4 regions of the Rhodococcus sp. 27YEA15 genome follow, and region 4 is predicted to be linked to each of the others. Evidence: riboswitches for the same ligand, from Rfam matches in the RefSeq annotation. Region 4 holds a riboswitch; each other region holds the start of a gene.
What was found. A riboswitch is a leader RNA that binds a small molecule or an ion and turns the genes downstream of it on or off. The one in region 4 is predicted to bind S-adenosylmethionine.
Positions count from the first base shown of each region.

Region 1: linked by a shared signal. The riboswitch ahead of ABH922_RS20270 (putative leader peptide) and the one ahead of ABH922_RS02230 (LLM class flavin-dependent oxidoreductase) in region 4 are both predicted to bind S-adenosylmethionine.
Region 2: linked by a shared signal. The riboswitch ahead of ABH922_RS22495 (ABC transporter substrate-binding protein) and the one ahead of ABH922_RS02230 (LLM class flavin-dependent oxidoreductase) in region 4 are both predicted to bind S-adenosylmethionine.
Region 3: linked by a shared signal. The riboswitch ahead of ABH922_RS27180 (LLM class flavin-dependent oxidoreductase) and the one ahead of ABH922_RS02230 (LLM class flavin-dependent oxidoreductase) in region 4 are both predicted to bind S-adenosylmethionine.

Region 1 is NZ_JBMHHW010000001.1:4,337,839-4,345,832, reverse strand. Features, by position in the region: gene ABH922_RS20290 (DUF309 domain-containing protein) at 1-149, opposite strand, end outside; gene ABH922_RS20285 (YciI family protein) at 280-621, shown strand; gene ABH922_RS20280 (RNA polymerase sigma factor) at 643-1,905, shown strand; gene ABH922_RS20275 (ABC transporter substrate-binding protein) at 1,938-3,575, opposite strand; gene ABH922_RS20270 (putative leader peptide) at 3,707-3,796, opposite strand; SAM riboswitch class I at 3,807-3,901, opposite strand; gene ABH922_RS20265 (TetR/AcrR family transcriptional regulator) at 4,128-4,727, opposite strand; gene ABH922_RS20260 (acyl-CoA dehydrogenase family protein) at 4,915-6,060, shown strand; gene ABH922_RS20255 (SDR family NAD(P)-dependent oxidoreductase) at 6,108-6,869, shown strand; gene ABH922_RS20250 (TetR/AcrR family transcriptional regulator) at 6,967-7,614, shown strand; gene ABH922_RS20245 (SRPBCC family protein) at 7,616-7,994, opposite strand, start outside.
Region 2 is NZ_JBMHHW010000001.1:4,791,388-4,799,381, reverse strand. Features, by position in the region: gene ABH922_RS22515 (amidase) at 406-1,848, opposite strand; gene ABH922_RS22510 (NtaA/DmoA family FMN-dependent monooxygenase) at 2,179-3,486, shown strand; gene ABH922_RS22505 (LLM class flavin-dependent oxidoreductase) at 3,550-4,719, shown strand; gene ABH922_RS22500 (GNAT family N-acetyltransferase) at 4,836-5,420, shown strand; SAM riboswitch class IV at 5,526-5,640, shown strand; gene ABH922_RS22495 (ABC transporter substrate-binding protein) at 5,827-7,485, shown strand; gene ABH922_RS22490 (ABC transporter permease) at 7,531-7,994, shown strand, end outside.
Region 3 is NZ_JBMHHW010000002.1:461,372-469,365, reverse strand. Features, by position in the region: gene ABH922_RS27200 (sensor histidine kinase) at 1-890, opposite strand, end outside; gene ABH922_RS27195 (response regulator transcription factor) at 890-1,582, opposite strand; gene ABH922_RS27190 (DM13 domain-containing protein) at 1,730-2,182, shown strand; partial or broken gene ABH922_RS27185 (DoxX family membrane protein) at 2,182-2,607, shown strand; SAM riboswitch class IV at 3,114-3,226, shown strand; gene ABH922_RS27180 (LLM class flavin-dependent oxidoreductase) at 3,281-4,366, shown strand; gene ABH922_RS27175 (NtaA/DmoA family FMN-dependent monooxygenase) at 4,391-5,758, shown strand; gene ABH922_RS27170 (MFS transporter) at 5,836-7,296, opposite strand; gene ABH922_RS27165 (ArsR/SmtB family transcription factor) at 7,391-7,747, opposite strand.
Region 4 is NZ_JBMHHW010000001.1:469,849-477,842, forward strand. Features, by position in the region: gene ABH922_RS02190 (MFS transporter) at 1-1,285, opposite strand, end outside; gene ABH922_RS02195 (MarR family winged helix-turn-helix transcriptional regulator) at 1,282-1,740, opposite strand; gene ABH922_RS02200 (TetR family transcriptional regulator) at 2,082-2,735, shown strand; tRNA gene ABH922_RS02205 (tRNA-Glu) at 2,851-2,923, shown strand; tRNA gene ABH922_RS02210 (tRNA-Asp) at 3,078-3,151, shown strand; tRNA gene ABH922_RS02215 (tRNA-Phe) at 3,224-3,300, shown strand; gene ABH922_RS02220 (hypothetical protein) at 3,599-3,823, shown strand; gene ABH922_RS02225 (hypothetical protein) at 4,906-5,127, shown strand; SAM riboswitch class I at 5,284-5,377, shown strand; gene ABH922_RS02230 (LLM class flavin-dependent oxidoreductase) at 5,382-6,461, shown strand; gene ABH922_RS02235 (NtaA/DmoA family FMN-dependent monooxygenase) at 6,491-7,885, shown strand; gene ABH922_RS02240 (MFS transporter) at 7,954-7,994, shown strand, end outside.

The DNA.
Region 1 (7,994 bases), 3.9 Mb from region 4:
TCGGTGATCGACTCGTCCGGCGGCAACCGCACGTCGTCCGCAATCCGGGGGATACCGCCCACGGCGTCTCGCGGCATCGGCCGTCCGAGACCGTCGCGTGGCCGCGCGTTGAGCGGTTTTCCGGCCACGTCACGGTCACGTTCGGTCATACACTCACCCTAACGGCAGCAGACTCGCAGACTCGCGAAAACAATTCCCGGAGACCTGTCGATTTCCGCGGAGCCCGTTCGTCGTCATGTTGTCAGGCAAGGAACGAACACCTATCTCGGGAGATACGTCGTGAAATACATGTTGCTCATCTACACCGCACCAGGCTCGGCAACAGAACCGCAGTGCACCATCGAGGAATGGGAACAATTCGGCAAGGACATGAAAGACGCCGGAGTATGGGTGTCCGGCGACGCACTCGCCGACCTGACCTCCAGGACAACGGTGCGGGTGTCCGGTGGCGAGCGGACGGTCACCGACGGGCCGTTCGCCGAAACCCGTGAGATTCTCGGCGGCTACGAGGTGATCGACGTGCCGGATCTGGATGTGGCACTCGACTGGGCGGCTCGCTGTCCCGGCGCACGAGACGGCGGCAGCGTCGAAGTACGCCCACTGGCCGAATACGAGAACTGAACCGTCGTGGACGAGCAGGCCATGACCGCCCGGAGTTCGGTGGAGTCCGTGTTCCGCGAAGAACGTGGGCGGTTACTGGCCTCGCTCGTGCGACGGTACGGAGATCTCGACCTGGCCGAGGAAGTGACGTCCCAGGCGATCGAAGCGGCCCTGGTGTCCTGGCCGGTTGACGGGGTGCCGGCCAAACCGGGTGCGTGGCTGCTGACCACAGCCCGACGTAAGGCCGTCGACCGGCTGCGACGCGACCAGGCCTACGCCGCACGGCTGGCGGTGATGCAGGTCGATGCGGACCGAGCTGCTCCGGCGCCTTCGGTACGAGGCGGTGAGCTGCCCGATGAGCGGCTGCAACTGTTCTTCACCTGCGCGCACCCGGCGCTGGCCGATGACGACCGGGTTGCGCTCACGCTTCGTTGCCTTGCCGGTCTCACCACACCGGAGGTGGCACGGGCTTTCCTGGTGCCCACCGCGACGATGGCACAGCGAATAGTTCGGGCGAAGAAGAAGATCCGTCAGGCCCGAATTCCGTTTCGAGTCCCGGACTCCGACGAGCTTGCGGGCCGGCTGCCCGGTGTCCTGCAAGTCGTCTACTCCGTGTTCACCGAGGGGTATTCGGCCAGTTCCGGACCGGATCTGCTGCGTGTCGACCTTGCGTCCGAGGCGATCGGACTGGCGCGGATCCTGCGAAGCCTGCTCCCCGCGGAGCGGGAGATCGCCGGTCTGCTGGGGTTGATGCTTCTGGTTCACGCCCGTCGAGACGCTCGAGTCGACGACAGTGGCGCGATCGTGCTTCTCCACGACCAGGATCGCGCCCGCTGGGATCGATCGATGATCGAGGAGGGCAGCGATCTCGTCGTGATCGCGTTGACCGGGGGAGCGCCGGGACCGTACGGCGTACAGGGCGCGATTGCTGCGCTGCACGATGAGGCAGAGGACGTGCAGAATACGGATTGGGAGCAGATCTGTGCCTTGTACGCGGTGCTGCGCGTTCTCGCACCGTCGCCGGTCGTCGGCGTCAATCATGCGGTGGCGCTGGCTATGCGAGACGGAGATGCTGCCGGCCTCGAAGCTTTGGACGAATTGTCCGGGGAACCGAAGCTCGCCGAGTATCGCCCGTATCACCTGGCGCGGGGTGAACTCCTGGCGAGATCGGGGCGAACCGATTCGGCGATTTCTTCCTTTCGGTATGCATTGAAACTGGTTGGTAGTGAACCGGAACGGGTCTACGTGGAACGAAAACTGGCGGAGCTGGTAAGTGACCGGCCGACGCCACCCGAATCAGGGTGACGTCGACCGGCAGACGAAGGAGGAGTCGTGACTTACTGACCCGACAACCAGGTGTCGTAGAACTGGAGACGTGAGGACGCTTCGAACTTCAGATCCTGAACCTTCGACGCGGCTCCGACGGCCTGCGAGAGTTCGATGGTCGGGATGGAGTATCCGCGCTCGACGATCAGTTTCTGTGCGGTGGCCACCAATTCGCTGCGCTTGTCGTTGTCCGTGGCCGATAGCTGTTCGGTCAAGACCTTGTCGAGTTCGGGATCGGCAGTGCGTCGGTTGGTATTGCGTCCGTCGAGACCGAAAGTGGTACGCAGGATGTCGGCGTCGGCCCGGGTGCTGTTTCCGTAACTGGCGTCGTAGTCACCGCTGTTGGTACGTGCGGTGGACTCGCCGGAAGACACCAGATCCAGCTGCAAGTCCACGCCTACCTTGCGAAGCTGTTGTTGGGCGAGTTCGAGGATGGCCTGGTTACCGGCGAACTGCGCACCGAACATCACCTTGAACGAGAGTTTCTGGCCGTCCTTCTCGCGGATGCCGTCGCTGCCGTTGGTCCAGCCGGCAGCGTCGAGCAGTTTGGCCGACTTATCCGGATCGTAGGTGACGATATCGGACTGGTCCTTGTAGAGCGGGGTGGTGTGCGCCAACGGGCTGGTGGCGGGGAAGAAGGACGGATCGAGAACGGTGTCGACCAGTTCCTGGCGGTTGATGGCCGGGATGATTGCCTGGCGCACAGCCTGATCGGCGAGAACGCCGCGGCTGACGTTGGGCTGGAACGCGAATGTGGTGCCAGGGTTCGGCCGCGTCAGGATTCGGCCGCCCGCACCTTCGACCTGAGCTGCGTCCTGCGGCAGCGCATCGCTGACCGCGTCCAGCTGACCGGAGGCGAGACTTCCGGCACGGACCCCGGATTCGGGAACGACGGTGAAGTCGACGCCGTCGAGGTACGCCTCCCCCTGGTGGTCGAAGACGTCCGAACCCCAGTTGTATCCACTGCGCTTTGTGATGGAAGCGCTCTTGTCCTGTTGCCAGCTGCTGTAGACGAACGGTCCGGATGCGATCACCGCGTCGCCGATGCACCGCTGATCGGAGGTCAGCGCTGTGGTGGAGTCGGCGAGGATTCCGAGCTGTGGCGTCGAAGTTGCCTGTAGGAAAGGAACATTGGGTCCGGAGAAGTTGATCTTCGCGGTGTGCGAGTCGACCACGTCGGTGCCGGTGTAATCGGAAAGGTAGCTCTTGGCCAACGAGGCGTTGGGACCGAGATCCTTGACGGAGTCGAAGGTCTTCTTCACCGAGTCCGCGGTGAGCGGGGTGCCGTCGCTGAAGGTGACGTCGTCGCGCAAGTGGAAGGTGAAACTCGACGCGTCGGGGCTGATCTCCCAGCTCTTGGCCAGCCACGGCTTGATCTCGCCGGTCTCCGGACTCTGATCGGTCAGCGAATCCACCACGGTTCGAGCAACGTACACCGTCTGATTGGTACCGGCCTGGCCGGGGTCGGCGCACGTCGGCGCTTGGGAAAGGCCGTATCGCAGTATGCCGCCGGATTGCGCGGGACCTGCGTTCGAGCTGCTGTTGCTGTCACTACTGCAGCCGGTCAGCAGGGTTCCGAGAATCGAGATGGCGCCGATACCGGCGAGGACAGTGACGCGGGAGCGCGCACCGAAAGTGGACGAGGACACCGAAGGAACTCCTAAGCAGGGATGCCGAACAGCGCACGCGTCGACCTGTGCGCCGGGTGCGTATCGGCTGTGGCGAGAGCAGAAGGGGGACTTACCCGCAGTGTCGGGAAGTCCAGGGTCTGACCGGAGGGTCAGTACGTACAGGATGATCCCGACGTACGGCAGAGATCGACATGTCTACGAGACCACGCGGTGTCGAAACCGCCCTCAACTGCCTTCATCGTTCGTGCTCCTCCATCGGTCCTGGCGGTAGCACCCACACCCGATCGCTCGGGGGGTTGCTGCGACTTCACGGAGCCAGGTCTCTCGGTCGCTCTGGATGGTCAACGGAGAGTCTACGAGTCGGCGTCCGGGTATTGTCAACCGGGGTGGTAGGAAATGTCGATCTGGTGCGGCGATCCGTCGACGCGGTGGGCGGGCCTGAGAGCACCCAACCGTCCTCCTGATGTCACGTTCAGCCATCTCGCGACTGCCTCGGTGCAATCGCATCCGCCCCGGGTATTTCCGACCACGCACTTCCCGGGCCGTGTCTCTCGCGAGTATCCGTACCGCTCAGGCCGCGCCCGCCATTCGTAAAGCCAAGTCTCCGTACAATTTTCCGAGCTCTTCCGGGTCGGTGTAATTTCCGGCCGGGAACCAGCGGCAGACGTCGACGCACAGGGACATCAGTGCGAGCGTGACGCCCTCGGCGTCGGGGATCGTGAATTCACGCGAACTGACTCCCGCGTCGAGGACGTCGCGGACGATCTGCGTGGTGCGTCGGCGTAGTCCGACGATCGTCCGGTAGTGCTCGGGGGTGAGTGCGGTCAGTTCGTACTGCACCACACGCGCGAGAGAGTGGTGTTCGGCCTGCCAGCTGACGAAGGTGCTGATGAGCACTCGGAGCCGAACCGGTGTGCGCGCGTCCGGTCGATCGGCGGCCCGCACCACCCGCAGGGCCTCGGTGTGGCCTTCGTAGCTGATGGCGAAGAGCAGATCCTCCTTGGAGCGGTAGTGCGGATACATCGCGGCCGGACTCATCTCCAGACGAGCTGCGATGTCGCGAGTGGTGGTGCCGCCGTAGCCGGTCGAGGCAAAGGCTTCCACGGCGGCCGCGCGGATGCGGGCTGCCGCTTTGGAGGTGCTGATCACCGTCTCGGGTGAATCGCTCACAGGTTCCTCCAGGTCTTAGGAAGATCGCAGGTCTACGAAGTTCGCAGTCTTGTCCACGTCGCCGCGTCGTAGATGTCGATGTTGACAATATCCCGCGTCCACATCAGTATAAGCAAGTGCTTAGATTCTAAGCACCTGCTTAGGTAGCAGTGGCAGTAGCTGCCGTGTCGAAAGGAAGCAACCGATCATGCGTCGCACTCTGTACGGACCCGATCACGAGGCATTCCGGGAATCTGCTCGCGAGTTCGTCAACCGGAACATCCTTCCGGTGGCCGAGAAGCTGATCGAACAGCGATTCATCGACCGGGAGATCTGGCTCGAAGCAGGCCGGAACGGTTTCCTCGGGCTCGAAGTGCCCGAAGCGTACGGCGGCAGTGAAGCAGGCGACTACCGATTCAATGCCGTTCTGGGCGAAGAATTGTCGCGGGCAAGTGCAGCTGTGGCATCGAGCTTCGGTATTCATGCCGACGTGGTGGCACCGTATCTCGTCCAACTCACCACCGAGGAGCAGAAGCAGCGTTGGCTGCCCAAGTTCTGCACCGGTGAGATGCTGACCGCAATCGGTATGACCGAGCCCTCCGGCGGTTCGGACCTCGGCGCGCTCAAGACCACCGCCGTCAAGGACGGCGACGACTGGATCATCAACGGTTCCAAGACTTTCATCACCAACGGTTACAACGCCGACCTCGTGATCGTCGCCGCCCGTACCAGCCCCGAGAAGAAGTCGAAGGGCATCACGCTCTTCGCCGTCGAGACCGGCATGGCAGGTTTCGAGCGTGGCCGCAAGCTCGACAAGGTCGGCCAGCACGAATCCGACACTGCTGAACTGTTCTTCGAGAACGTGCGGGTTCCGGCCGCCAACATCATCGGTGAGCTCGATCGCGGTTTCATCCACATGATGGAGATGCTTCCGCAGGAGCGCGTCGGCGCTGCGGTCTCCAATATCGCACACGTCGTTCCGATCCTGGAGGAGACGTTGCAGTACGCCAAGGACCGCAAGGCTTTCGGGCAGCCCATCGGATCGCTTCAGTGGAACAAGTTCCTCCTCGCCGATCTCGTGACCCGGGTCGAGGTGACACAGGCCTACGTCGACAACTGTGTTGCCGCGCACGCTGCGGGTGAGCTGACCGCCATCGACGCTGCCAAGGCCAAGTGGTGGACGGCGCAGGTGCAGAACGAAGTTCTCGATCACTGCGTGCAGTTGCACGGCGGCTACGGCTACATGACCGAGTACCGGGCCGCTCGCGCCTGGATGGACGCCCGTGTCACCAAGATCTGGGCCGGATCCAACGAAATCATGAAGGAACTCATCGGCCGCGATCTCGGCCTGTAACTTCGTTCCGAAACCACCAGCCCCGACGCCCGAGGAGTACTGCGTATATGTCTGTTCTCGACAAGTTCTCGTTGACCGATCGAGTGGTCGTCGTGACCGGTGCGTCCTCAGGCCTCGGAGTGGCGTTCGCGAAGGCAGCTGCCGAGGCCGGCGCCGACGTCGTGCTCGCCGCACGTCGAGTCGACAAACTCGAGGACACCGCGCACTTGGTCCGTGCAGCCGGCCGGGAGGCTCTGTGCGTCGCCACCGACATCGTCGACCCCGCGCAGGCTCAGCACATGGTGGACGCCGCCATGGAGAAATTCGGGCGCGTGGACGTGTTGGTGAACAACGCCGGCGTCGGAACTGCCGTCCCTGCCACTCGTGAGACCCCCGAGCAGTTCCGCTCGGTGATCGACATCAACCTGAACGGCTCCTACTGGGCGGCACAGGCGTGCGGAAGGGTGATGCTGCCGGGCAGCTCCATCGTCAATATCGCCAGCATTCTCGGCCTGACCACTGCGGGGCTTCCGCAGGCGGCGTACGCGGCGAGCAAGGCAGGTGTCATCGGATTGACCCGTGATCTCGCCCAACAGTGGGGCGCGCGCAAGGGCATCCGCGTCAACGCGATAGCACCCGGCTTCTTCAAGTCGGAGATGACCGAGCAGTACCAGGACGGGTATCTCGATTCCATGGCGCCGCGCCTCATCATGGGCCGGATGGGTGATCCGGAGGAGCTTGCGGCCACCATGGTGTGGCTTGCTTCCGCCGCCGGAGGATACGTCACCGGGCAGACCATTGCCGTCGACGGCGGGATCACCATCACCTGACACCGATTCCGTGAGCACACTGCTGTTGGCGTATAAGTAGCAGGTGACTTCTCGATCCGAATCTCAGGAGAACTGGGAAGACCGTCCGCCACCGTCGATGGCTGCGGCAGGCCTTCTACGTGAGCTCCCGGTGACGGCTCGTGGTGTTCGTACCAGGGCTTCTCTTGTTGCGGCAGCCAGGACGGTGTTCGAACGTGCCGGCTATCTCGACGCCAGGTTGACGGACATCACCCAGGAAGCGAACTGTTCCACTGGAACGTTCTACACGTACTTCGACAACAAGGAACAGATCTTCGCCGCGGTTCTGGAAGTGGCACAGGAAGACATGCTCCACCCCGGAATGGGACGAGTCCGCGACGTCGACAACCCGTATGCCGTGCTGGAATCGAGCAATCGGGCGTACCTGACGGCGTTTCGACGTAACGCGAAACTGATGGGGTTGCTCGAACAGGTCTCGCATATCGACCCGGCGTTCGCGAAACTTCGTCGCGATCGGGCCGAGACGTTCATCAACCGCAATGCGCGTGCCATCGAACGCTTGCAGACCGAGGGCAAGGCCGACCGGACCTTGGATCCACTGCTGGCCTCACGCGCCTTGTCGGCGATGGTGAGCAGACTCGCCTACAGCTCCTTCGTTTCCGAGGAACTGGGTTCCGACGGCGAGCCGGTGCCGTTCGAGGCCGTGGTCGAGACGGCTACCCGGGTGTGGGCGAATGCTCTCGAACTTCAGGTCGAGCCGACCTGATTCAGCGCTCGTTTGTGGCGAACTGCTCTTCCAACTTGCGCCGCAGAGTTTCTTCGCTGTTCTTGACCGCAGTGTCGACGAACGGACCGACCAGCAACCCCAGTGTCTTACCGGCCAAACCGCCCGCAAGCTTGTACGCGAAGTCCACCGTCAATTCGGTTTGTGTCTCGCTTACCGCGGAAAACTCCCAGGTGGAGGAGTTGGAGACGCCGCTGAGCGACGACAGCGTGATGATCCGGTTTCGCTCCCACTCGGTGACCTCGAGCGTCGTGTCGAGTGTGGTGGGCCCGATCTGTATGGCGGCGTCGAACGTGGCCCCGAGGCCCTGATCGAATTCGCCGATGGGGGTGAAATTCGAAACACCGAACATCCAGGTGGGG
Region 2 (7,994 bases), 4.3 Mb from region 4:
CAGCCGTCACCGGTCAGGAAGCCTCTTCGGAAGAGTCCTTGGACGCGCCCAATGCGTTGGTGCGCTTCATTGCGGATCAGCTCGGGCGGATTCCGGATTCCGAGACGCCCTCAGGTCGGATCGATCCTGATCTAGGCGCCCACCTCATCGTTGCCTCCGCCGGGGACGTCGACAATCGTCGGGTTTGCGGTGTGTGCGTCGGTAACGGAAGCGAATGGCTTTACTCCGGAAGCGAACTCGGCTCGTTCTTCCCGATGCGAGTCAGGACTGGCGGGCGCCCGCCGACTGGTTCGCCCGCCGAAACCGGCCTGAACCGAGGATCGACTCCCCCACTCGGGTGTGGCATCGACAACCGGATACGTCGGTGCCATGCGTCGCAGCCAGGTCGACGGTTCGCGGGGCCGATCAGTCGAGGGCGGACGGGGAGTTCTTCTCGAGCCCAGGTGTATCGACGAGCTGAGGATGCCTCCGATGGAAGTCGGTGACCGACTGGAAGGTGTGAGCTGCTTGCAGCACCAGTAGTTCGTTGAAGTTCGTCCCTACGAATTGGAACGCGAGCGGTGTTCCACGATCGCTGAATCCACCCGGCAGCGTCACGGTCGGCACACCGGCGAGGTCGAATGGTGCGGTGGGAATCAGCAGGGCCGAGAGCAGGTCTGCATTACTGCCCAAGGTGTCCATGGTCTCGAGCGTCGGCGACGCGAACCCGATTCCTGGGAGAATCAAAAGGTCGGTGGTGAGAAAGACACGCTGCAACCGGCCGACGAACGCGCGCCGATGCTCCTGCAGATGCTGGAACTCCACGGCGTTCATGGCGAGTCCCGCCTCGATCAGACCCCGTAGTGCCGGACCGTATTCAGCTGCACGCGCCGGGTATGTCTCGGCGTGGGCGTGAGCGGCCTCGACGGCGCACAGCGGTGCGAAATCGGCAGCAGCGGAGGCGAGATCGGGAGTCTCGATCTCCGTGACTGTCCAGCCAAGACCCTCGAGAACAACGGTTACATTCTCGAGCACAAGCCGGGTCGGCTCGTCGAATCGGGCAAGGAGAGCGCGGTCGATCCCGATGCGGGGAAGAATGGGCCGTGCAACCTGACCGAGATAGTCATCCACCGGAATCAGTGAACTGGTCGGGTCATTGACGTCGGCACCGGCCAGGACTCCGAGCATGGCCGCGCAGTCCGTTGCGCTGCGCGCCATCGGGCCGATGTGGTCGAGACTCGCAGCCAGCTCGACTGTTCCGTGTCGACTGACGCGGCCCCACGTCGGCTTCAGACCGGTGACGCCGTTCATGCTCGAGGGCAGCCGAATCGACCCACCCGTGTCGGAGCCGATCGAGCCGAAACAAAGACCGGCTGCGGTCGCCACGCCGGAACCGCTCGACGACACACCCGACCACGTGGCGGCATCCCAAGGGTTGACCGGGACGGGCAGGTCCGGGTGGTGGTCGGTGTACGCGCCCTCGGTCATCCTGAGTTTGCCGGTCAACACTGCGCCTGCTTGGCGCAAGCGAGTCACAACCGTGGCATCGAAATCCGGTACGAATTCTTGGTGCATTTTACTTCCGGAACCCGTCGGCGAGTCCTTCGTGAAGCAGAGGTCTTTCACCGCGACGGGAACGCCGTGTAAAGGGCCTCGATACTTCCCTCGCGCTAGTTCGGCGTCGGCATCCCTCGCGGCGGCCAAGGCCGACTCCACAGCGACATGCGCGTAACTCAGTAGCGAGGGGTCTACATTGTCGATTCGCTCGAGGATTGCCTCGGTCACTTCCACGGAGCTGACGTGGCGAGCGCGGATAAGTTCCGCGACCTCGATCAGTTCGAGGTACGCGATGTCGTCATGGTCGATCACACAGTGCTCCTTCCTGCCGGAATCGCGGACGGTGCGGAATCGATCTTCTCGTGAAAACAGTATGGAAAGAAGATGTCCGACCCGTTACAGACCGTGGTCTGCTTCGTTTCGCCACGTGCCGATTCGATCAGGTCCAAGGGCCACGGACTCGTCCTTCGGTGCCTGGTGCGTTCGCCGGCCCTGACTGTCCGCGCTACTGTCGCCGACTCGTGCGTGTCGACCAGAGAGCGCGGGGTTAAGAACCAAGCTGATCCGATATCTGTGCACGCGCACGTATCACTCCTAGCGTCGAAGCTTCGGATACGTTTCGAAGATGTAGGAGTGTGCTCGGTGGCCGATCGTAGGCGTCCGCTCAAGACAGTGACCGGTGTCAGCGGGGCGGTGAGCATTTACGACGCCGCGATAGACCCCGCGCAGTCGACCGTCGCTTCGTCGATCGAGGTTGCAAAGATCGCCGAGGCGAACAAGATCGATGCCTTGTTCGCCGCTGACCTGCTCAGTTTTGGCGCGCAAGGTGCGATCGGTGCGCAGGAGCCGTTGATCTATCTCGCGGCACTGAGCGCGGTGACCACCCACGTCGGGCTCATCGCGACGGTGACGACGACGTTCCATCATCCGTACAACCTGGCACGGTTGTTCGGCACGCTGGATCACGTCAGCAACGGACGAGCGGCGTGGAATGCCGTTACTTCGTCACTCGGCGAGGAAAACTACAGCGATCAGGTCCTGCCGAGCCCGGAGGAGCGGTACGCACGAGCCGCTGAATCGCTCGAGGTTGTCAACGAGTTGTTCGACAGTTGGCGGCCCGGTGCTCTGACCGCCGGCGAGGGCTCCGCAGTTCTGGACTCCTCACGTGTCGTGCCGATCGACTATCAGGGCAAGTACTTCACGGTGCAGGGTCCGCTGAACATTCCGTCCTTACCGCAGCGTCGTCCGGTTCAGTTTCAGGCCGGCCAATCCGCTGGTGGAATCGAACTCGGTGCACGGTTCGCCGAGGTCGTGTTCACGTCACTGGCCACGATCGAAGATGCGATCACGTACACGAAGACGATTCGTGCGAGGGCGGCAGAGTTGGGTCGCGGAGACGAGTTGCCGTTGATCTTCAGTTCGTTCCACGCCACTTACGGAGCCACGGAGTCCGAGGTTGCCGAGTTGGTGCGAGAAGAGGACGAGTCCACGGACTTCGACGCCGGTCGGTTGCGGTTGGCCGACATGTTGGGTGGCGAAATCGATCTGTCGGAATTGGCGCTGGACAAGCCGATTCCGGTGTCTTTGCTACCCGACCCGGCTACCGTCAATCGGCGTCGGGGTCGGGTGGAGATCTTCGGCAAGTTGGCAGCGCAGGGGAAGACGTTGCGCGAACTGATCATCGAGTCCAAGCACACTGGTCACTGGGCTGAGGCGGGCACGCCGGAGCAGCTTGCCGATGCGATACAGGAGCGGTACGACGCCGGAGTGCTCGACGTCATTTCGTTGGGTGGGCTCGCCGACCCCCGCACACGAGACTTTGTCACCAACGGACTACTTCCCGAGCTTCGCAAGCGCGGGATCGTCGGTAACGACTATGTCGGTGACACCTTCCGCGAGAATTTGGAATTGCCTCCGCTGCCGCCGTACGGGTCGGGTCGCGGTGAGTGAGTCCGCCCCACCACTGTCTTCCTTGTCGATTTTCTCCACTGTCAGTTTTCGAGGAGTCCTGTCATGACCAACCCTGTGCCGCTGTCCGTTCTCGATCTCGTTCCCCGCTCGAGTGGCGCGGATTCAGCCACGGCGTTGCGAAATACGATAGATCTCGCCCGCGCTGCAGAGCGTTTCGGCTATCACCGATACTGGTTCGCCGAACATCATCTGAATCCGGGCGTTCTGGGTTCGTCGCCACCGATCGAGATCGCGCTGGTCGCCGGAGCGACGGAGACGATTCGTTTGGGCTCGGCAGGTGTTCAATTCGGGCACCGAACTCCGTTGGGAACGGTCGAAGAGTTCGGGCTCATCGACGCCCTGTATCCGGGCCGTCTGGACTTGGGGATCGGACGATCGATCTCACGAGCGGCACCCAACTCGGCCGGTGCCGGTGAGTCGTCGACCGCCGCGCAGACGTATCTCGCTTCGCGTGGCGGGGGCACACACGACGAGGACACCTTCACAGCCAACGGATTGCTGATTCCGCGCCAGTACGACCTGGCGAAGTCGTTTTCGAAGAAGTCCCTGGCTCACCTCTTCGAGCTGCTCCAGCAGCCCGGGGCGTATGCGCCGGAGTACGGGGAGCAGATCGAGCAGGTATTGGCTTTGCTTGCCGGTACGTACGTATCGTCGGAAGGGTTGCCCGTGCATGCCTCTCCCGGTGAGAACGCCGATATCCAGGTGTGGATACTGGGTGCGTCTGGTGGGCGCAGTGCCACGGTTGCCGGGGAGAACGGATTGCGTTTCATCGCCAGCTACCACCACAGTCCCAGCACGGTGATCGATGCCGTCCAAGCGTACCGGGCGGCATTCGTGCCGTCCGCCGACGTACCTGAGCCGTACGTTGCAGTGTCCGTGGATGCGGTGATCGCCGAAACCGATGAGGAGGCAAGTGAACTCGCTTCCGGATACGGTGCGTGGGTGCGGAGCATTCGGCGTGGTGAGGGCGCGATAGCGTATCCGACACCGGCCGAGGCCGCGGCCTTCGAATGGAACGACGACGATCGCGCATTGGTTCGAGACCGTCTCGCCACACAGTTCGTCGGTTCGCCCACTGCGGTCGCCGACCAACTCGAACAGCTGCGCGAGGCCACCGGTGCCGTGGAGATCTCCATCACCACCATCACTCACGATCACGCTGCCAGGGTGCGGTCGTACGAACTGATCGCACAGGAGTGGGCACGTCGATGAACGCACCGACATCATCTCGGACGGATGTCCTCGACAATCCGGCGTGGGCGAGCCTTACCGGGTTTCACGCACACTTGAGCGAGGGGACGAGCCGAGTCCGCCGGTTCAGGCCCGAGGTGTCGCGGATACTAGCGGTCGACGACCTGCGCGATCCCAACACCTGGACCGACCTTGCGGCCCTTGTCGGTCCTGGCCAAGAGGTTTCGATCACCGCTGATCTCGCCGAGCTACCCGAAGGGTGGTCGGTGGTCAGGTCGATCGAAGGTGTCCAGCTGATCGCCACCGACAAATTACGCGCCGAACCGTTCGACGAAGCCGTTCAGCTTGGTGGTGCCGACGCCGACGACATGTTGGCGCTGGTGGCACGAACGCAGCCCGGACCGTTTTCTGCCGAAACATACCGACTCGGAACGTATCTGGGCGTACGCCGCGACGGCGATCTGATTGCGATGGCCGGTGAGCGGATGCATCCGCCAGGATGGACCGAGATCAGCGCCGTGTGCACGGACTCCCAGTTCCGCGGTCAGGGACTCGCCGGACGATTGGTGCGCGCCGTTGCAGACGGAATTTATCGACGCGGTGACGTACCGTTCCTGCATACCGGAGCAGGCAACACCACTGCGATCAGTCTCTATCTCGGCCTGGGCTTCGAACTTCGTAAACATGTACATTTCAACATCGTTCGTACACCGAGTAGCTAGACCGGTGAACATCTGGCCCCCGTTGCCGCGGCGACGGGGGCCAGTTTCGATCAGTGCGAATGTATTGATTGAAACGTAAAGCTACGGCCATCTACACTTCAACTCGGTCAAGAGTTCCGACGATCGGCTCAGCGGTCGGAACAGCAACCCTCTGGTAATGGCGGGGTGCTCCTGAGCGCGACCTGGCGGCCGCCATGACGGGCGGCTGTAAGCATGCCATTTCGAAACGAGGATCTTGTGCATCACCTGATATCGCTCTGTACTTGGAATTGTTGACCTTTCGATTTCCGGCGGCGTTGTCAGGCGATGCCGTTCCCCTTCGTTTCGATGCTCGCGGCGCTGTGCGTAGCTTCGGCCGTGCTGACTGCGTTCTCGTTATTTCACCAACATTGGAGAATCACTCACGATGTCCACAAGACATGGATTCCTTTCGCGTACAACCGGCACCGTCGTTGCCGCAGGTCTGGCGCTCACTCTTCTTCTGACTGCATGTGGTGGTTCGTCGTCGGCGGCTTCGGACGACGATTCCGGCACCCCGGTGTCAGGTGGATCATTGACCTGGGGTGTCGAGACCGACCCGACCACGCTCAATCCGCAGTTGAACGGCCAGGACAAGACGAAGTTGCTGCTGCGCAATGCCTACGATTCGCTCCTGTACCGCACGACGGACGGGGAATTCGTACCGTGGCTGGCCAAGTCGTACGAAGTTTCCCCCGATCAGCTTCGGTACACCTACACATTGCGGGACGGAGTCGAGTTCCACGACGGACAGAAGCTTGATGCTGCTGCGGTGGTGAAGAACTTCACCGAGCTCAGAGACCCGGCCTACAACAGTTCGTCGCAGGGGCCGCCGTCACATATCGCCGATGTCCAAGCCACGTCGGCGGATACGGTCCAGATCGTTTTGAATGCGCCGTGGGCACCGTTCCTGGACTGGTCCGCGGCTGTCGAACTCATTTCTCCGGCATCCTATTCCAGCCCAGACGTCAAGGCAGGTGGGCCGACGGTCGCCGGTACCGGCCCGTTCGTCCTGGACCGCTACTCCAAGGGACAGGATCTGCACTTCACCAAGTTCGACAAGTACAACTGGGCGCCGGAAAACGCCGAACACCAGGGCCCGGCCTATCTGGACGAGGTGACCTACCGGTTCCTACCCGAATCCTCGGTGAGGGTAGGAGCATTGAGTTCCGGTCAGGTCGACGTCATCGAAGGCGTACCAGGCTTCGAAGCATCGCAGTTCGAGAACAGCAGCGATTTCAGCTACAAGACGGCTCTCAACACGGGAACACCGTATTCGTTGTACTTCAATACAATCACCGGGCCGACTACGGATGAGCGGGTGCGTAAAGCCTTCCGCGAGGCGGTTGATCTGGACGGCGTACTCGCGTCCGTCTACCAGGGCAAGCGGACTCGGGCGTGGACTGCGGTGTCGCCTCAGGATCCTCACTACTACGATTCCTCTCTCGAGGGCACCTACGGTAACGACGTCGACAAGGCCAATCAGCTTCTGGACGAAGCTGGTTGGACGGAAAGGGATTCCGAGGGATTTCGCACCAAGGACGGACAGCGTCTGACTATCACCAACTATCAGTCCCAGCCGTACGTGCGTGATCAGCGCGACGTGTTGCTCCAGGCGATTCAGGCGCAGGTCAAGCAAAATGCCGGCATCGACTTCGCAACGCAGCTCGTCGATCCGGGTACTTCCCTGACGCATCGCAACGCCAAGGACTACGGGATCTACGACAACTCGAACACCGCTCCGGACGGGGTGGACATCGAATATCATTGGCTGCCGGTGGACAAGGGCGGTTCGATCAACCTTTCGCTCGTGAGTGATCCCGAACTGACCCAGTGGCTTTCTGCTGCATCCGCCACCACGGACACAGCGATTCGTGCCGAAAACTACGCGGCGTTGCAGAAATTCGTCTCCGACAAGGCGTACTTCCTTCCGCTGTACGAACCGGAGGATCAGATCGCCGCAGCATCGTACGTGCACGGTACGAGTTTCCGGCCCTTCCGTCAGATGCCGGAGAGTGCCTACAACGTATGGATCGACAAGCCCTGACTCCGTAGTTCACCGCGGATTTCAGTAGCAAGAGAGGTGTAGACCATGACGGCAGTGGAGGCGGACGCCCGGCCCGATACGAGGGCCGGATCCGAGGGGGGCGAGAAGGGTTCGTATCCATGGCCGTCCATCGCGCGTGCAGTCGTGCAGAGATTGATCGCCGGCGTGTTCGTTCTCTGGGCCGCAGCCACATTGGCGTTCCTCAGCCTGCATCTGGCACCAGGAGACACCGTGGACCTGTTGATCGGCGAGCAGGTACGTACCCCGGAGATCGTTGCGGCCGTCACGGCCGAATGGGGGCTCGATCGTCCGGTGTTCGTCCAGTACATCGAGTACTTGGCAGGGTTGGCCGTCGGTGACTTCGGCAAGTCGTATGTGCTGCACCGCGATGTCAGTGACGTTCTTCTGTCACAGTTGCTGCCGACGGTGAAATTGACGGTAGCCGCATTGTTGGTCAGTGTGGTGGTCGCGGTGTCCTCCGCGGTCTTGACGGCGGGCCGGCGTTGGCC
Region 3 (7,994 bases), on a different contig from region 4:
TCGTCACGCGTGGTCGCCGAGATGAGGATTTCGGATCCGTCCGGGGTGTACCGGATGCCGTTGGCAAGAAGATTTCCGATCGCCCGAGTCAATTCACGGGCGTCACCCCACAGCGTGTGCCCTGTCATACCGTTCTGGCGTATCCGGATATCACGCTGCAAGGCAACTTCCTGCACGTCGGACACCGCATCGGAGACGAGGTCGAGTAAGTCGACGATCTCGCATCGCAGACCGAACGATCCGCTCTCGATCCGTGAAAGCTCGAACAGATCGTCGACCATGTGATTGACGGTATCCACCTTGTCCCTGATCAACCGCACGTACAGGTCGGGGTCTGCGACGACACCCTCACCGAGAGCTTCTGCCATTGCCCGAATTCCAGCGAGAGGAGTGCGTAGATCGTGCGAAATCCATGCGAAGAACTGACGGCGCGCGGCATCGAGCTTGTCGATCTCGGACCGCGCGTCGGCCAATCTCTGTGACGTCTCGGACAGTTGTTCGGAGAGTTCGTTGAACTCGCGCCAACCAGGGTTTTGCGGGTCGAGCACATCGCCGTCCGCGATCTGTCGGGTGGAGCGGATCAAACTCGAAATCGACCGTTTCGCAACACGGGTGGTGATCAGCCATGCAGCACCCACACTCATCAGCGTCGAGACGGCCATCACCCAGCCGAGCACCACCAGATCATGAGCGGAGAAGAACATTTCGATCAGTACCATGATCGTCGAGCAGGCTATCGACAGCACCGCAGCCGCAACAACGACAACGAATTGAGACGCTATCGAACCATGCCTGTTGATGCGCAACACAATCCACGCCACGGCAGTGATCACCGCGGTACACGTCACCGTCGTTCCGACGATCAGCAACAAATCATGCACGGCCGGCATCAGGAATCAGCACCTGTACCGAACTGGTAACCCGCGCCCCACACTGTGACCAGGTGGCACGGAAACCGCGGATCTTCCTCGATCTTCTCGCGCAGCCGCCGGACATGCACAGTCACCGTCGACGCATCTCCAAACCCCCATCCCCACACTTCACGCAGTAATTCCTCACGGCCGACCACACGACCGGCATTGCGGATCAAGTACACGAGGAGCTCGAACTCTCGTGTGGTCAAGGAGATCTCGTCGCCTTTCGTCCATACCCGCCGACGCGTGAGATCGACTCTGAACTGATCTGCCTCGATGATCGTCTGCACTCCCCCTGCACTCCGGCGACGCAAGAGTGCCTGCGCCCGAAGCTGAAGCTCGCGCATGGAGAACGGCTTACCGAGATAGTCGTCGGCACCACGTTCGAGCCCCTCGATACGCTCGTCGACCGCGGACAGCGCAGTCAGCATCATGATCGGCACGTCCGAGTAGCTGCGCACTTCACGGCATACGTCGTCTCCACTGCGACCCGGGAGCATCCGATCGACGATCATGAGATCCGGTATTTGCGCACGAGCAGCGTTGCCTGCACTGATTCCGTCGCCGTACTCCGTCACTTCCATGCCGGCGGCACGCAGGTACTCCCCCACGACCGATCTGACCGTCGGGTCGTCCTCCACAAGCATCACACGAGGTACAGAATTCACGACTCGACAATAGCGTCGACCCGACGGTATCCCCCGATTCTTACAGTCTCGACATAGTCCATTACGGGCTTGTCATATCCGAATGCATGCCGAGCTCGCGGTGATTGAGTGGGTGGGCAAGATTTCCTCAGGAAAGGACTCCACACCGTGCGTACCAAAGTCGGCATCGCCATCGCATCACTGTCATTGACGCTCGTGCTGGGCGCATGCAGCAGCCAGAACGACACCCCGGCAGCGGGTTCGAGCACCACCGTCGCCGATACTTCGGCGGCAGCGGCAATGACCCGAGGAACATCACACGAACTCTCCGGCACCTTCGCCGGCCTGAACGACAAGAAGGTCACCGGCGTCGCGAACGTAACCGGCAACACACTCACCCTCTCCGGCTTCTCGTCGGATGAAGGACCTGACCTCCACCTCTACCTCACCAACGGCACCGACGAGGCTGCCGTATCCGTGGGAGTCGAACTCGGAAGCGTCGCTTTCGCGAACGCATCCCAGACCTTCACCCTCAACGGTGCGAACGCATCGACCTTCACCGACCTCGTCGTTCACTGCGACAAGGCCAAGGCCGTGTTCGGCGCGGCAAGCCTTTCCTGATGGGGCGCAACCGGTTCTCTGCTCTCGTCGCACCGGTGTTTGCCGGTGCGACGAGAGTCGCCCTCGGCGCACTGTGGCTGCACGAGGGCCTTGTCAAGTATCGGGCTCATTTCGGCCGTGCCGACATTCTTCTCGTCGTCGACAGCACGTCGACGAACACTCGTGTCCCAGATCTCTACAAGATCTTCACCACCGACGTCCTGGGAACAATGCCCGGACCGTTCGGAATCGTCGTTCCGGCGGTGGAAACCGGTCTGGGAATCGCACTCGTCGTCGGGGTGTTCACGCGGGCGACTGCAACAATCTCGGCACTGGCTTTGTGCACGTACTGGCTCGCCGATCAGTTGACCGGGCAGTATCCGACGATGACGGCGCTGTCCGTCCTGGTGATTCTGTGGCCGATACCGTCTTCCACATTGTCGCTGCCGACCCTGCTCGGGAGGCGGCGGAGGGCGCCATACAGCGGATCTGCGTGCAGTCGTCGACGAGCAGAATCTCGACGACACGGCTTAGAGCGATCGGGGTGGCATCGGAGGCGCCCGAACGTGCGAGGCCGGGGACCTGTAGCCGATCCTGCCGGTACGCCTCGAGAATCGGCAGCGCGCACAGAGGCAGTATCAAGCAGCCACCCCTATCCGTGCCTCCATACCTGCGGTGACGAGTGAAACGGGGCGGAGGGATTTGCAGGAACAGCATGAAGCCGATCCGGGCCTGCGCGGTGGCGCCGGTGCGGGTAACAGGTCGTCGGGCCGGGGTGATCAGCCTGATGGTGTTTCCACGCAGGCAGCAACGACGGCAGATTCGGCGCGGTATCGAGTTTTCGAATCTGCCGGATCGAAACACTGGGCATTGACCTCGCTACCAGATATACAAGTTTGGCGTTGGGGCGCAGAGGTTTTCGGTACGAACTACGCATGTTAGATTGAGCTGCGGTCATGAGTACCAGCGTCAAGCCCTGGCTTGCTGGTCGGCAACCCTCCTGCGCGGTGGGGTGCTCCAGGTGACGACCGGGCGGGATCAGAGCAGATTCCGCAAGCGCGCAGGGGTGAGGACTGGAGCCCCGGTGTGCGTCCGCACTCATCCGAAAGGTCTTTGATCGTGGTTGGTTCGCCTGATTTTCTACACCTGGCAATCGAGATAGACGGCGCGGGAAGTCATCCCGCTGCGTGGCGGGCGTGGGGACACCCGCCCGAGCAGTTGCTCTCGCCCCGCATTCTTCGATCGACCACAGCAGCCGCGGAGAAAGCCGGGATCTCACTCGTCACCTTCGCCGACACGGTGGTACCGGAAAGCGCGCCGTATCCGGTGGGCAGATTGGATGCCGGGACCCGCGCCGCGTACCTCGCCTCGACAACCGACCGAATCGGACTCGCGCCGACGGTACAGACACTGACCACCGAGCCTTTCCACGTCGCCACCCAACTCGCCGGCCTCGATCACGCGTCGAGAGGACGCGCCGCCTGGGTGGTTGGCGCGGACAACTCCGCCGACGCCAACGATGCCGTCGGTTTCGCGGCCCGGAGCACCGAAGCCGCACGAGCCGAGGTCCGAGACGTCGTGGACCTCGCCCGTCGACTGTGGGATTCGTGGGAAGACGACGCCGTCATTCGTGATGCCGCAACCGGCCGCTACCTCGACCCCGACAAAGTCCACCATGTCCGATTTTCCGGCGAGTTCTTCGACGTCGTCGGCCCGCTGATCACCCCACGACCCCCGCAGGGACAGATCGTGGTCGTGGGTGACGCGGATCTGGGTGTGTCGGATCTTCTCGACATCACGCTGGTCTCCGGCCGCGACGAGACCGCGATCGCCGAAGGCGCTGCCCGACACGACGGATTGACCTTCGCCGAGATCGAGATCGTTCTCGACGACTCCGGCCAGGCGGCACAGTCCCGCCTCACCGCACTCGACGACCACGCGACGTGGCACGACAGTGGGCGGTTCCGTTTCGTCGGTTCCGCACCGGAATTCGTCGACTTGCTACGGTCCCTGACGGGCACCGTCGACGGTGTCCGGATCCATCCCGCCGTCGCCACCACCGATCTGGGCGTTCTGTACCAGAGCGTCGTTCCCGCACTGCAGGAGCTGTCCCTACACCGTGCGCCGCAGGTCGGCGCGACCCTACGCGAGACGCTGGGGTTGCCGCGCCCTGTCAGCCGCTACGCATCGCCGTCGACCCGCTAGTCACATACCTCTGAGGAGTTCGCCATGACCACTCCGGACACCGGAGCGCCGTACGACGCCGAAGCGCAAGTTCACCTCGGTGTGTTCTATCCGGGAATCGGCCCGCAGACCGTGTGGGAGGATCCGAAAGCCGCGGACCAAGTTTCCGCCGACACCTTCGTGACGGTGGCCCAGACCCTCGAGCGGGGACTGTTCGACGCCTTCTTCCTCGGCGACGGCCAACGCGTTCGTGAGAACCGGGGCGCGGTGTTGGCCACCGACATCGCCGGCCGTCCCGACGCCATCACGCAACTGTCGGCACTGGCGGGTGTGACCGATCGAATCGGCTTGGTTGCCACCCAGAACACCACCTACAGTCTTCCCGTCGACCTGATCCGCCGGCTCGCGAGCCTGGACCTCCTGTCCGACGGCCGGGCGGGCTGGAACATCGTCACTACCGACAATGCCTGGACGGGCGAGAACTTTCGTCGCGGCGGCTGGCTTCCACACGAGCGCCGCTACGAACGAGCCACCGAACTCGTCGAACTGGCCAAACAGTACTGGGGCGCATGGTCTCTCGGCGACGTCGCATCGAGCGTCGACGCCGACTCGTGGTTGCCGGGCAGCACCGCCGATGTCACCCGAACATCCGACATCCTGCGCGCCCGCGCGACGCCCACAGTGCCCGGGAGCCGACAAGGACGCCCGGTCCTGTTCCAGGCCGGCGACTCCGACGGTGGCCGTGAACTTGCCGCCCGCCACGCCGATGTCGTGTTCTCGGCGAACACCGAATTCGACACCGCCGTCGCGTACGCGCGAGACCTTCGGACGCGACTCGCCACCCACGGCCGGTCTGCGGACTCTCTTCGTATCCTGCCCAGCGCCACCGTCGTCATCGGCGACACCGCTGCGGACGCCGACGAGAAGGCTCGCTGGCTCCGCGAGAGCGCCTACAATCCGCACCGCGCCATCGCCTATCTCGAACATTACTGGGGTCAAGACCTTTCGGCATACGACCCGGACGGTCCACTGCCCGACGTCGAACCCGTCGACGGCGAACTCGATCCGTCCCGAGGAACGATTCAGATCGCGGACCGCACCGGAAAACTCGACCAGATCGCGCGCTGGCGTGCACTCGCCGACGAAAAGGGACTCTCCATCCGACAGTTGGTGCTCGAGGTCGCCCCGAACTTTCGGTACGTCACCGGGACGGCAGGCGAGATCGCCGACCGCTGGGCGTACTCGGTCCGGCACCGAGTGGTCGACGGATTCAACATCAACCCGTACCACCTGACCGATTCGATCGACGACCTCGTCGACAAACTCGTCCCGGCCCTGCAGGAGAGAGGCGCGTACCGCACCGAGTACACCACCCATACCCTCCGCGAGCACCTGGGGTTGCCTGCGGTGTGAGTGATACCGGCACCGCAGAACGTGAATCGGCCCTGCATCCATCTGGGTGCAGGGCCGATTCCCGTTGACGCTCAGACCTACTCGATCACATCGGCGACCGATCGCTCGCGCCGATCCGAATCGGCGGTTCCGGTCTTCGAATCATCGGACACGCTGGATGTTTCGCTACCTTTTCGGCGCAGGCGCGTTGCGGCGAGCACCCCGAGGATCATGATGGCTGCGGCGATCATGACAGCAAAGCGGTCACCACCGGCGGAGCCACCGACGTGCGATCGAACGGTCGTGGAGACCGCAACGAGCACTGCCAGTCCAACGGCATTGCCTATGTTCAGAGCGGTGGACGCGAGGCCGTTTGCCACACCCTGTTCATGCGGGGCCACGGCAGTGCTCGCGACAATCCACATGGCGGTCCAGGTAACCCCCTGCCCTAGACCCGAAATGACCAAACCTGGTACGAGTGCCCAGTACGAAAGCGACGACGAGAAACCCAGAGCAAGCACGATGGTTCCCGGCAGTCCGAGAGCGAAACCGGCGAGCAGAGCGCGTTGTCCACCAACATGATTGAGGAGTCGTTCGCCCAACTGCGTACCGGTGGCGATTGCCACCGACGGCAGCAGAAAAGCCAGACCGGTCTGCAGCGCGGACAGCCGATGCACGTTCTGAAGCAGCACCGTGAGGAAATACGGTAGAGCGCCGAACGTGCCCATGTAGACGAAGGTCGTCATGACACCGACTGCGACGTTGCGATTGCCGAGCAGACGCAGAGGCATCAGCGGGTCGGTCGAGCGCGACTCGATGACGACGAACGAAACCGCTGCCGCAATCGAGATGGCAAGCGCAGTGATGATCGGCCACGTCCCCCATCCGTCGGCCGGACCTTGTACCAGTGCATACACGAACAACGTGGCTGCAAGGGTGACCGAGGCAGCTCCTGGCAGGTCGAACGTACGCGACTCGGACCGAGGGACATCGCGGGGTATCAGGGCGAATGCGGCCGCTGCGGCGACACCGGCCAGGACGACATTGACGAAGAACACTGCAGGCCAACCGAACCATTGGGACAGTACGCCACCGAGTAATGCACCCAACGTCAGTCCGCTGGCACCGGCGCCGCCCCATATGGCGAGAGCTCGGTTACGCACACGCCCTTCCGCGAAGAGGTTGCTGATCAGCGCCAATGTCGAGGGGAGAAGTAGTGCCCCGCCGACACCTTGAACAGCACGGGCAGCAATCAACATGAATGGCGCCGATGCGAAACCGCCGACCAGGGAACTGATTGCGTACAGCGCCAGGGCGGTCACGAATACACGTCGGCGCCCGAGGAGGTCCGCTGCTCGTCCGCCGAAGAGCAGGAAGCCTCCGGCGAAGACGGTGTACGCACTGACGACCCATTGCTGTGTCTGTCCGTCGAATCCGAGCGAGCGTCCGATGTCGGGCAGTGCGACGTACACGATGTTGATGTCGAGAGAGAAGATCAACTGAGCGAAGGCCAGGAGTGCCAACGACCAGCCCAGTCGCCTTCCTGTTGGTGCATTCATGCTGCCCCCACCGATTGAAAACTACGTTAGTACGTGAACAGTAGTCCTATTTTTGATGCGACTGCAACACGAATGGCCATGAAAAGCGGATCGTCTACGAGACCGCCGTAGGCGGGTCGGGAAGATACGCACCGATCGTGGTTTCGGCGACACTATCGGTGGCGAGAGCGGCGAGCACGGTCGGAAGGAATCCAGGAAAACGCGATTCGATGTCGTTGCGGCGCAGAGACAAGAGGTTTTCTCGACCCGAGGGTTCCTGATCGATGACACCGGCATCGCGGAGCACTCGCCAATGATGGGTCAGGGTCGACTTGGACACTCCGGTCACCAACGCACCGCAACGGTGCTGTTGGTTGTCGGCCAGTGCCGCCAGGATCGCCAGTCGGACAGGGTGACCCAATGCACTCAGTATCTCCTCGAACCGAATCTGGGACTTGTCGGGGATGGCCATGTGCCCGAGTCTACTTCCATCAGAGCTCGACCAGGCGAATCGTCCGGCACCAGGCGCATGCCCGCAGGTTCACGGCCACTGCCGAGATACGTCGACGATCTGCAGTTGTTTCTCCGGTAAGGATCGACCTGACGACCACCTGATCGATGACGTCGATCCACGCCGCCGGTCAACAGTCCGCTTCACACCTTGCTGAGCTCCTGCTTTTCCACGCCGATGCACCTATACGGCGTTCCAGGCAACGGAA
Region 4 (7,994 bases):
CTCGCATGGTCAGTTCGACGACGACGGCCGCGAGATTGGCCCCGATGTACTGGATGGTGCGGTACAGGCCGATTGCGGTTCCGACGTCTGCGGAACTACTGACCGAGTTGACGAGATTCTGATTTCCCATGTTGTTGAAGCCGTTGGGAATACCGAGGACCGCGGCGACGAGCAGGAGTGCCACCACCGGTGTGCTGCTCGATTCGACGAAGGTGAGGACGAGGGCGCCGACGGTCAAGGCGGCGGTCCCGATCAGTAGCGTGACGCGAGCGCCGAACCGTCCGTACGTCTGGGAGGCCGTGATGGTCGAGACGATGCCCACTGCGGCAACCGGCAGCATCAGTAGACCGGCGTGCATGGGTGACATCCCGCGAGCGCCCTGTAGCCATTGAGGCAGACCGAAGAACACGCTGTAGAAGGCGGTGTAGGTCAGCAGGGTCCGGCCGAGGGTCATGCTCAGGGCGCGGTTTCGGGCCAGTGCTCGCACGTCGATGAATGCGGATTCCGTCCGGCGTTCCCACAGGACGAACAGGGCTCCGGAGACGACGACGGCCGGTATCAGGTACCACTTGGGGTGATCGACGAGTGAGAGCAGCAGCAGCATCGTCGAGGTGGTTACCGCCAGGAACAGCAGGATTCCCACGGGGTCGAGTGATCGGATCAGCGACGAGCCGCGTTCACGCGTGGGTGGTCGTTGATCCTTGGGGGCGGCGAGTAACACCCAGAGTGCTGTCACGGCGACGAGGGGCAGGTTGATCCACATGATGGATTGCCATCCGAGGATGCCGACCAGGAGTCCGCCCAGAGTGGGGCCGAAAGCGACGACGGACTGGGCGCAGATGGTGAGAGTTGCTATTGCCGAGCGTGTTTCGGAATTGTGTTGGTCTGCGTACGCGCGTATGACGGTCATGGCGTTCGGGTACTGAGTGGCTGTGCCGATGCCGAGTAGGACGCGCGCTGCGATGAGCCAACCCAGTGACGGTGCCAGTGATCCGAGGATCGCGCCCGCGGCGATCAGTCCGAGACCGGTCAGATACACCCGTTTCGCGCCGAGAATGGATCCGAGGCGTCCGGCTGCTGGTGCGGTGACGGCGGTGGCGATGTAGAGGGCCGAGATGACCCAGGCGGTTCCGGAGCTCGAGCCGAAATGGGTGGCGATGGGGACGATCGCCACTGCGATCATCGAGGAGTTGAGTGGCTGCAGGACGGTACCGGAGCCGAGTGCGAGACTCAGGCGGAGTGGGACCGTGGTCTGGGCGGGTGGGGTGGTGGCGACAGTGGTCACGAGTTCATCAGTGACTCCTCGGGAGTTTCGGGTAAGGACGAGTCTTCGCCGAGTCGGCGCAACAGGCGGCCGGCGATCACGAGTAGGTCGCGTTCGGCTTCGGTGCATTCGGCATCGATGACTGCGCTCAGCCACTCGGTGCGACGTGCTCGGTCTTCGAGGAGAGTCGCCGTACCGAGGTCGGTGAGGCTGATCAGGATCGCTCGTCCGTCGGACGGGTCGGATCGTCTGCCTACCAGATGCTGTTCTTCGAGTGCGGCGACGGTTTTGGCTATCGATTGAGGTGTGACCTGTTCGAAGTGCGCGAGGGATCGCGCAGTCATGGCGCCTTGCCGGTGTAGATGACCGAGAGCTTGCATCTGGCTGGGGGTCAACGAGTGGTCGCTGCGTTTGGTGCGCAGGCGCCGGATGAAGACGCTGAAGTCCTCCCACAGACTGTCGGCTGGTGTTGGCATGAGGGCCCCTTCGCTCGAACGCTACCTTAGGCAGTTTAGCTGTCTACTTTTCATAAAATGAAGCCTATGTGAGCAAAAATACTGTTTATTTATATCAACTTGGTTGTCTATATCGAGCGCAGGTTGGCAGGTGTGCAGGTGCGGGACCGCGGCTGTGTCGCACCGGAGCGCCGGCTGAACTGGTGATGGGCCCCGATTCAACTCCGAGGTCGGAGCGGATTAGGTGGTACGCAATCCTCGCGTAGGCCATTCTTGAGGGGATATTGTGAGGTTTAGGGGGATACGGGTCTTGAAATGCCTGGATTCACCGGTCGTCAACTGTGAGAGGCATAGCACCGTCAATGGCACGTCAACAAGAGCGTGCGCGGCGTACCCGCGCCAGTCTGGTCGAAGCGGCCGCAATCGAGTTCGCCAAGCGTGGATACGCGGCGGCGTCGGTCAACACGATCCTGGAAGGTTCTCGCGCGACCAAGGGCGCGATGTACTTCCATTTCCAGTCGAAGGAGGATCTGGCGCGAGCGGTCCTGACCTCGGCGATCGACTCGTTCGGCGAAATCACCGAGCGATGGTCCGCGAGGACGGATCTGGATCCGTTCGTCGTTCTGCACGGTCTGGTTCTCGACATCGCCGAGCTGTTCCGCTCCGATGTCATCGTCCAGGCGGAGTTCCGGCTGATCATCGAGCCCGAGTTCTACGCAGACGTGCAGTCCGGTGGCGGGCAGGTGTGGGGTCGAACTGCTCACGCGCTGGCCACCCGGGCACAGAGCGAAGGGTTGCTTCGAGACGGGGTGGATCCGGCGAAGTTCACTCGGGTCTTGGCGGCAAGCCTGGCAGGGCGTCGCTACATGGCTGATCTGATCGCGAACAGCGGGCACATCGCGGAGTGGTTCGAAGAGTCACTCGAAGTCATTCTCGACGCCATGGCTTCGCCGGAGTGGCTGGAGGAGTTTCGACGGACCGGTTGGCCGACCATCGAACCCCTCGTTGCAGACTGAGAACGTGTTTTATGCCCACTGAGCTGGCGATTTGGGTTTTTCCGGCGCTGTGCCATAAGCTATCCAAGCTCCCAACGGAACGCCGTTGGGGTACTGGTTCGGAGTGATCCGACGGGCCCCCTTCGTCTAGCGGCCTAGGACGCCGCCCTTTCAAGGCGGTAGCGCGGGTTCGAATCCCGTAGGGGGTACGCTTTGCGAAAGTGAAGCGGTTTTGCGCAAGCAAGACGATGTAGTATGGTTTGACCCGCACGACAAGCTTTGAGATGCTCGAAAGCAAGGCCAGGACAGTGGTTTTGGAGCAGCCCGAAGATGTAGTACGGTTTCACAGCAAGGAAAAAGCAAGGCCCTGTGGCGCAGTTGGTTAGCGCGCCGCCCTGTCACGGCGGAGGTCGCGGGTTCGAGTCCCGTCAGGGTCGCAAAGTGATGTATTTCCCCCATGAAAGGGAAATGCATTGCAGTGCGATAGGCATTCGGTTCGGGTGCCGTCCGGCCAGGTAGCTCAGTTGGTACGAGCGTCCGCCTGAAAAGCGGAAGGTCGCCGGTTCGATCCCGGCCCTGGCCACCATTAATTCAAGCCCTGTTCCCGGTGTTCTTCATGAACACGAGGACGGGGCTTTTCGGTATCTCGGCCGGAAGCTGTCCCGGGTTCCAGAGATTTTTGCAGCACCTGACTTCATCAGGAGTTGCAGGTGATGTTCGATCCGCGCACACCGTGAAATTGTGCAGGGGCGAGTCGCTTGTATGCAGAACGCGAGAAGTTCTGCGAGCCCGTGGCGTTGCGGCACAGCTCCAGTGAAGCGGCGAGAATCGTCGGTGTGAATTGTCAAAGGACGAAGCGTCGGCGCTCCGGCAGTCGGTGGAGCGTGGAACAAATCGCCCGGACCCTGCGGCGCGATTTCCCCGACAACCCGCAGATGTACGCGGCCGACGAAACGATCTACCTTTGCCTCTGCATCCCGGGTCGTGGCGGGCTGCGCCGTGAGCTTCGCACAGCATTGCACACGGGCGCTGCCCGCCGGAAGTCTCGACGCCAGGCTCGACAGCGGCAATCGCGGTACCGCGACCCGGTGGTGATGATCAGCGACTGACCTGCCGAGATCGAAGACAGAGCCGTACCCGGCCATTGGGACGGTTACCTCATCATCGGCAAGAACCACACCTCCACCATCGGAACACTCGTCGAACGCGCCACCTGCCACGTCATGCTCGTACACCTACTTGGCAATCTCGGAGCCGAAGCGATGTGCGAGGCGCTCACGGCGCGATCGGGCAACCGCTGCCGCATCTGCGTGGCTCGCTGACCTGAGCCACGGCAGCGCAATGGCGGACATAAAGCTTTCACCATGGACACGGCCATGCCGGTCTACTTCTGCGATTCAGCCTCACCCTGGCAACGACGGGGAACCAAAACACCAACGACGCACTGCCCCAATATTTTCCGACAGGATCGAGCCTTTCGATTCGCAGTCCCGAAGGCCTCGAAAGGGTCGCCCACGAACTCGACACCAGACCCGAAAGGCGCCTGGTGCGGCGTGGGACAAGTAATTGGACAGTTGGTCTGCGGTACTTGCTTTGTATGCGAGTTGCGCCTGTGGTTGTGCGGGGCGTGTGACGGCGTTGATGCGGTCCAGGTCGGTGCGTGGCCGGGATCGCGCAGCGGGCTCGGATCATCGGGCTCGCATCCGAGGGCGAGTCGAACACACGGATCGCCGAGCTTGTCGGCATGGAACATGACAGTGATATCGCCCGTATTCCTTGTGGGCGTTGCCGATCCAGTGCGATGACGACGACGAGTGGGAGCGCCAGGTGAGCGATCTGCCCTACTTGTCACCGGGTGGCCCGGCAACGACGGCCGTAACTCGGGGACGCCGAGGACGAGTTCCGCGCTGCCGTCGAGAGCCGCTTCTACGCGACGTGACGTGACGTGGCATGGCCTGACCGTCGCGGGGACACGGGACTGATTCATCGCACAGGCGCCCGGCGACAGGGCCGTTCCTGATATCGGGACAGCGCGACTGCGTCGTTACCGAGGGTCGCATGTCCGAGGCGAAGTAGATCTTCGACGCCGCTGACCTCCTCGGGGCGGAGATGCTCAACGCCGCCGAGGATGGGTATGGGGGGATGGATATGTAGGGTGCGGGTATCGCCGGTTCGGCCTTGCATCTGTCGCGTGTGCCTGGGCGTACCCTCCACTACCGGCAATCACAAGCTGTCGTCCTCGCACAAGCTCGCGGACAGCGGATTCGAATGGCACCTGAACGCGCTGCTGAACTTGAAGAACAATGCTGCCTACATACATCCGGGTCTCACCGCTGCGGAACTGAAGGAGACGAACAGCGGGGCGGAGCGTCTGGTCGAGGCCGCCGAGCCGGTAACGGCCGCTCGGCGGTAGGCCGTTACCGGCCGGACCAAAGTACGTCGCGGCACCGGCCCGGGTTGTCGAAGCGCAACGGTTTCGATCACTGTGAATGTATTGAGTGTCCTTGTAGTCCAATGTTATTCGTGCACTGCAATTTGACTTGCTCGTTGGCTGCGGCATACATTGCAACGACCATCCAGAGTGGCTGAGAGACCTGGCTCGATGATGCTGCAGCAACCCGCTTCGTTTCGAGTGTGGGTGCTACCGCCAGGACCGATGGAGGACGCATGACCGTATTTGCTGTTGGTATCGAGCTGGACGGCGAGGGTACACATCCGTCGGCTTGGCGTCGTAGCGCGTACAGCCCGGATCAACTGCTCACCGGCAAGACCATTCGTCTGCGGGTGGCTGCTGCCGAGAACGCAGGATTCACTTTCGCTACGTTCGACGATTCCATTCTGCCGCCGACCGGTGAAGTACGCGGGCGCATCGATGCCGTCGCACGGGCGTCGTACGTAGCGCCGGTGACGAGCACTATCGGCTTGGTTCCGGTGGTAGGGACGTCGTATGCGGAACCGTTCCACACGTCGTCGCAGTTGGCGACACTCGACTACTCCTCGCGTGGTCGCGGAGGTTGGCTACCGGTACCCGTTGCCGATCCAGCGGCGGCAAAGACCTGGGGGAGGCCCGCGGTTACGACGGACGCCGATCGGGCACGCGAGCAGCACGACTCGGTGACCGTGGTGCGTGAGTTGTGGGATTCGTGGGAAGACGATGCCGTCGTCAGGCACTATGCCACGGGGCGGTTTCTCGATCGGGATCGGCTGCACTACATCGATTTCGAGGGGAAAACGTTCTCCGTGAAGGGTCCGGCGATCGTTCCGCGTCCGCCGCAGGGTCAGCTCGTCGTGTTCGGTCGCTACGGCCAGATCGATCCGCGTCAGGCCGATGTCGTTCTCGTCACCGGAGATTCGGTGGAGTCCATCGCCGCTGCGGCAGTGGCGGCGCGCAATGAGGGTGCGCTGTTGGTGGTAGCAGAGTTGGACGTGGCCCTGGACACGCCGGCATCGGTCGCATCAGAGCGATTGGCGGACTTGAATTCTCATGTGGAAGCGCGGGAGTCCGGTCGATTCGGATTCTCCGGCGATCCGCTGCGGTTGGCGGCGCTGTTGGGAGAGCTCGGATCGCACGTCGACGGTGTGCATCTGCATCCGTTGGTTCTGGACGAGGAACTTCCGGTGTTGGCCAAGCTCGTGCTTCCGGAGCTGTCGAAGTCCGGGTTGACGCGTCGCCCGGTGCCGGGCTCGTCGTTGCGGGCCAACCTCGGCCTGGCGCGGCCGGCCAATCGATTCGCCCACACTTCCTGACTTGACTTCGTGCTAAGGATATCTCGGCAATGACTGCATCTCGCTCCGCTGCGCCACGCCCCGACGCGCAGGTTCACTTCGGCGTCTTCTTCCAAGGCGTCAACCACACCACTATCTGGTCCGATCCCACCAGTGGATCGCAAATCGACTTCGAGACGTTCCGGCGGCTGATCCTCACGGCCGAGCGTGGACTGTTCGACGCGTTCTTCCTCGGCGAAGGTCTGCGCCTGCGTGAACAGGACGGCAAGATCCTCGATCTCGACATCGCCGGACGGCCCGACGCGATCGCGCAGCTGGCTGCGTTGGCCGCGATCACCGAGAACATCGGTCTGGTCGCGACTCAGAACACCACCTACAACGAACCGGCGGATCTCGCCCGGCGGTTGTCGGGTCTGGATCTTCTCTCCGACGGCCGCGCCGGCTGGAACGTGGTCACCACGGACAACGCCTGGACGGGCGAGAACTTCCGCCGGGGTGGATTTCTCGATCACGAATTGCGCTACGAGCGTGCCGGACAGTTCATCGACACAGCTCGGGCACTGTGGGATTCGTGGCGCGACGACGCGATCGCACAGTCCCGTTCGGCGGAAAACTGGGCTGGGCCGGATGCGGTGGCCACGGTACGACGTGAGACGTCGCAGTTCGACGTCGACGTCACCGCGACCTTGCCGCGTAGCCGTCAGGGGCATCCGGTGATCTTCCAGGCCGGTGATTCCCCGAGCGGCCGTGACTTCGCTGCCAGTCGTGCCGACGTCATCTTCTCCCGGCACGGGACGGATTTCGACGACGCACTCGAATTCGCGAACGACATCCGAGCCCGGCTGCGCAATGCCGGCCGGCCCGAGGACGACATCAAGATTCTTCCCGGAACCCAGATCGTGTTGGCGGAGAAAGAATCCGAGGTCGAAGAAAAGGTTCGCTGGGTTCTCGAAGGTCAGTACACCGGACAGACCGCGTTGTCGTTGGTCGGTCTGGTATGGGGCAAAGATCTCTCCGACCGCGATCCGGACGGTCCGCTCCCCGAGGAAGATCCGGTTCCGCGCCCGGTATCCGGGACACGAGGTGCATTCCGGGACGGAAACGATCCTGTCGCAGTTGCACGCGAGTGGCGGGCTCTGGCCGAGGCGAAGAACCTCTCGCTGCGTCAGGTCGCCATCGAGACCACTACGCGGTCCGGCTTCGCGGGAACACCCGGGCAGGTGGCGGACACGTTGACGCATTGGGTGCGTCAGGGTGCTTCCGACGGCTTCAACATCACGCCGTACCTTGTTCCGAGCGGTCTGGACGAGATCGTCGACTGGTTGGTCCCCGAGTTGCAGGATCGCGGTGCGTATCGCACCGAGTACACCGCGTCGACGCTTCGTGGGCATCTGGGTCTGCGGGACCCGCTCACGCGCCGTGGTCCTTCGGAAGCTGCAGGGTAGAGGTCCTGTCTCGTACTGCTACGGCGCCAGCTGAATCCACGAAGGTGGGTTCGGCTGTTCGCTGGGAGATAGTCGTCTGTGTCGCGGCCGGATTCACGACGTTGTTGGA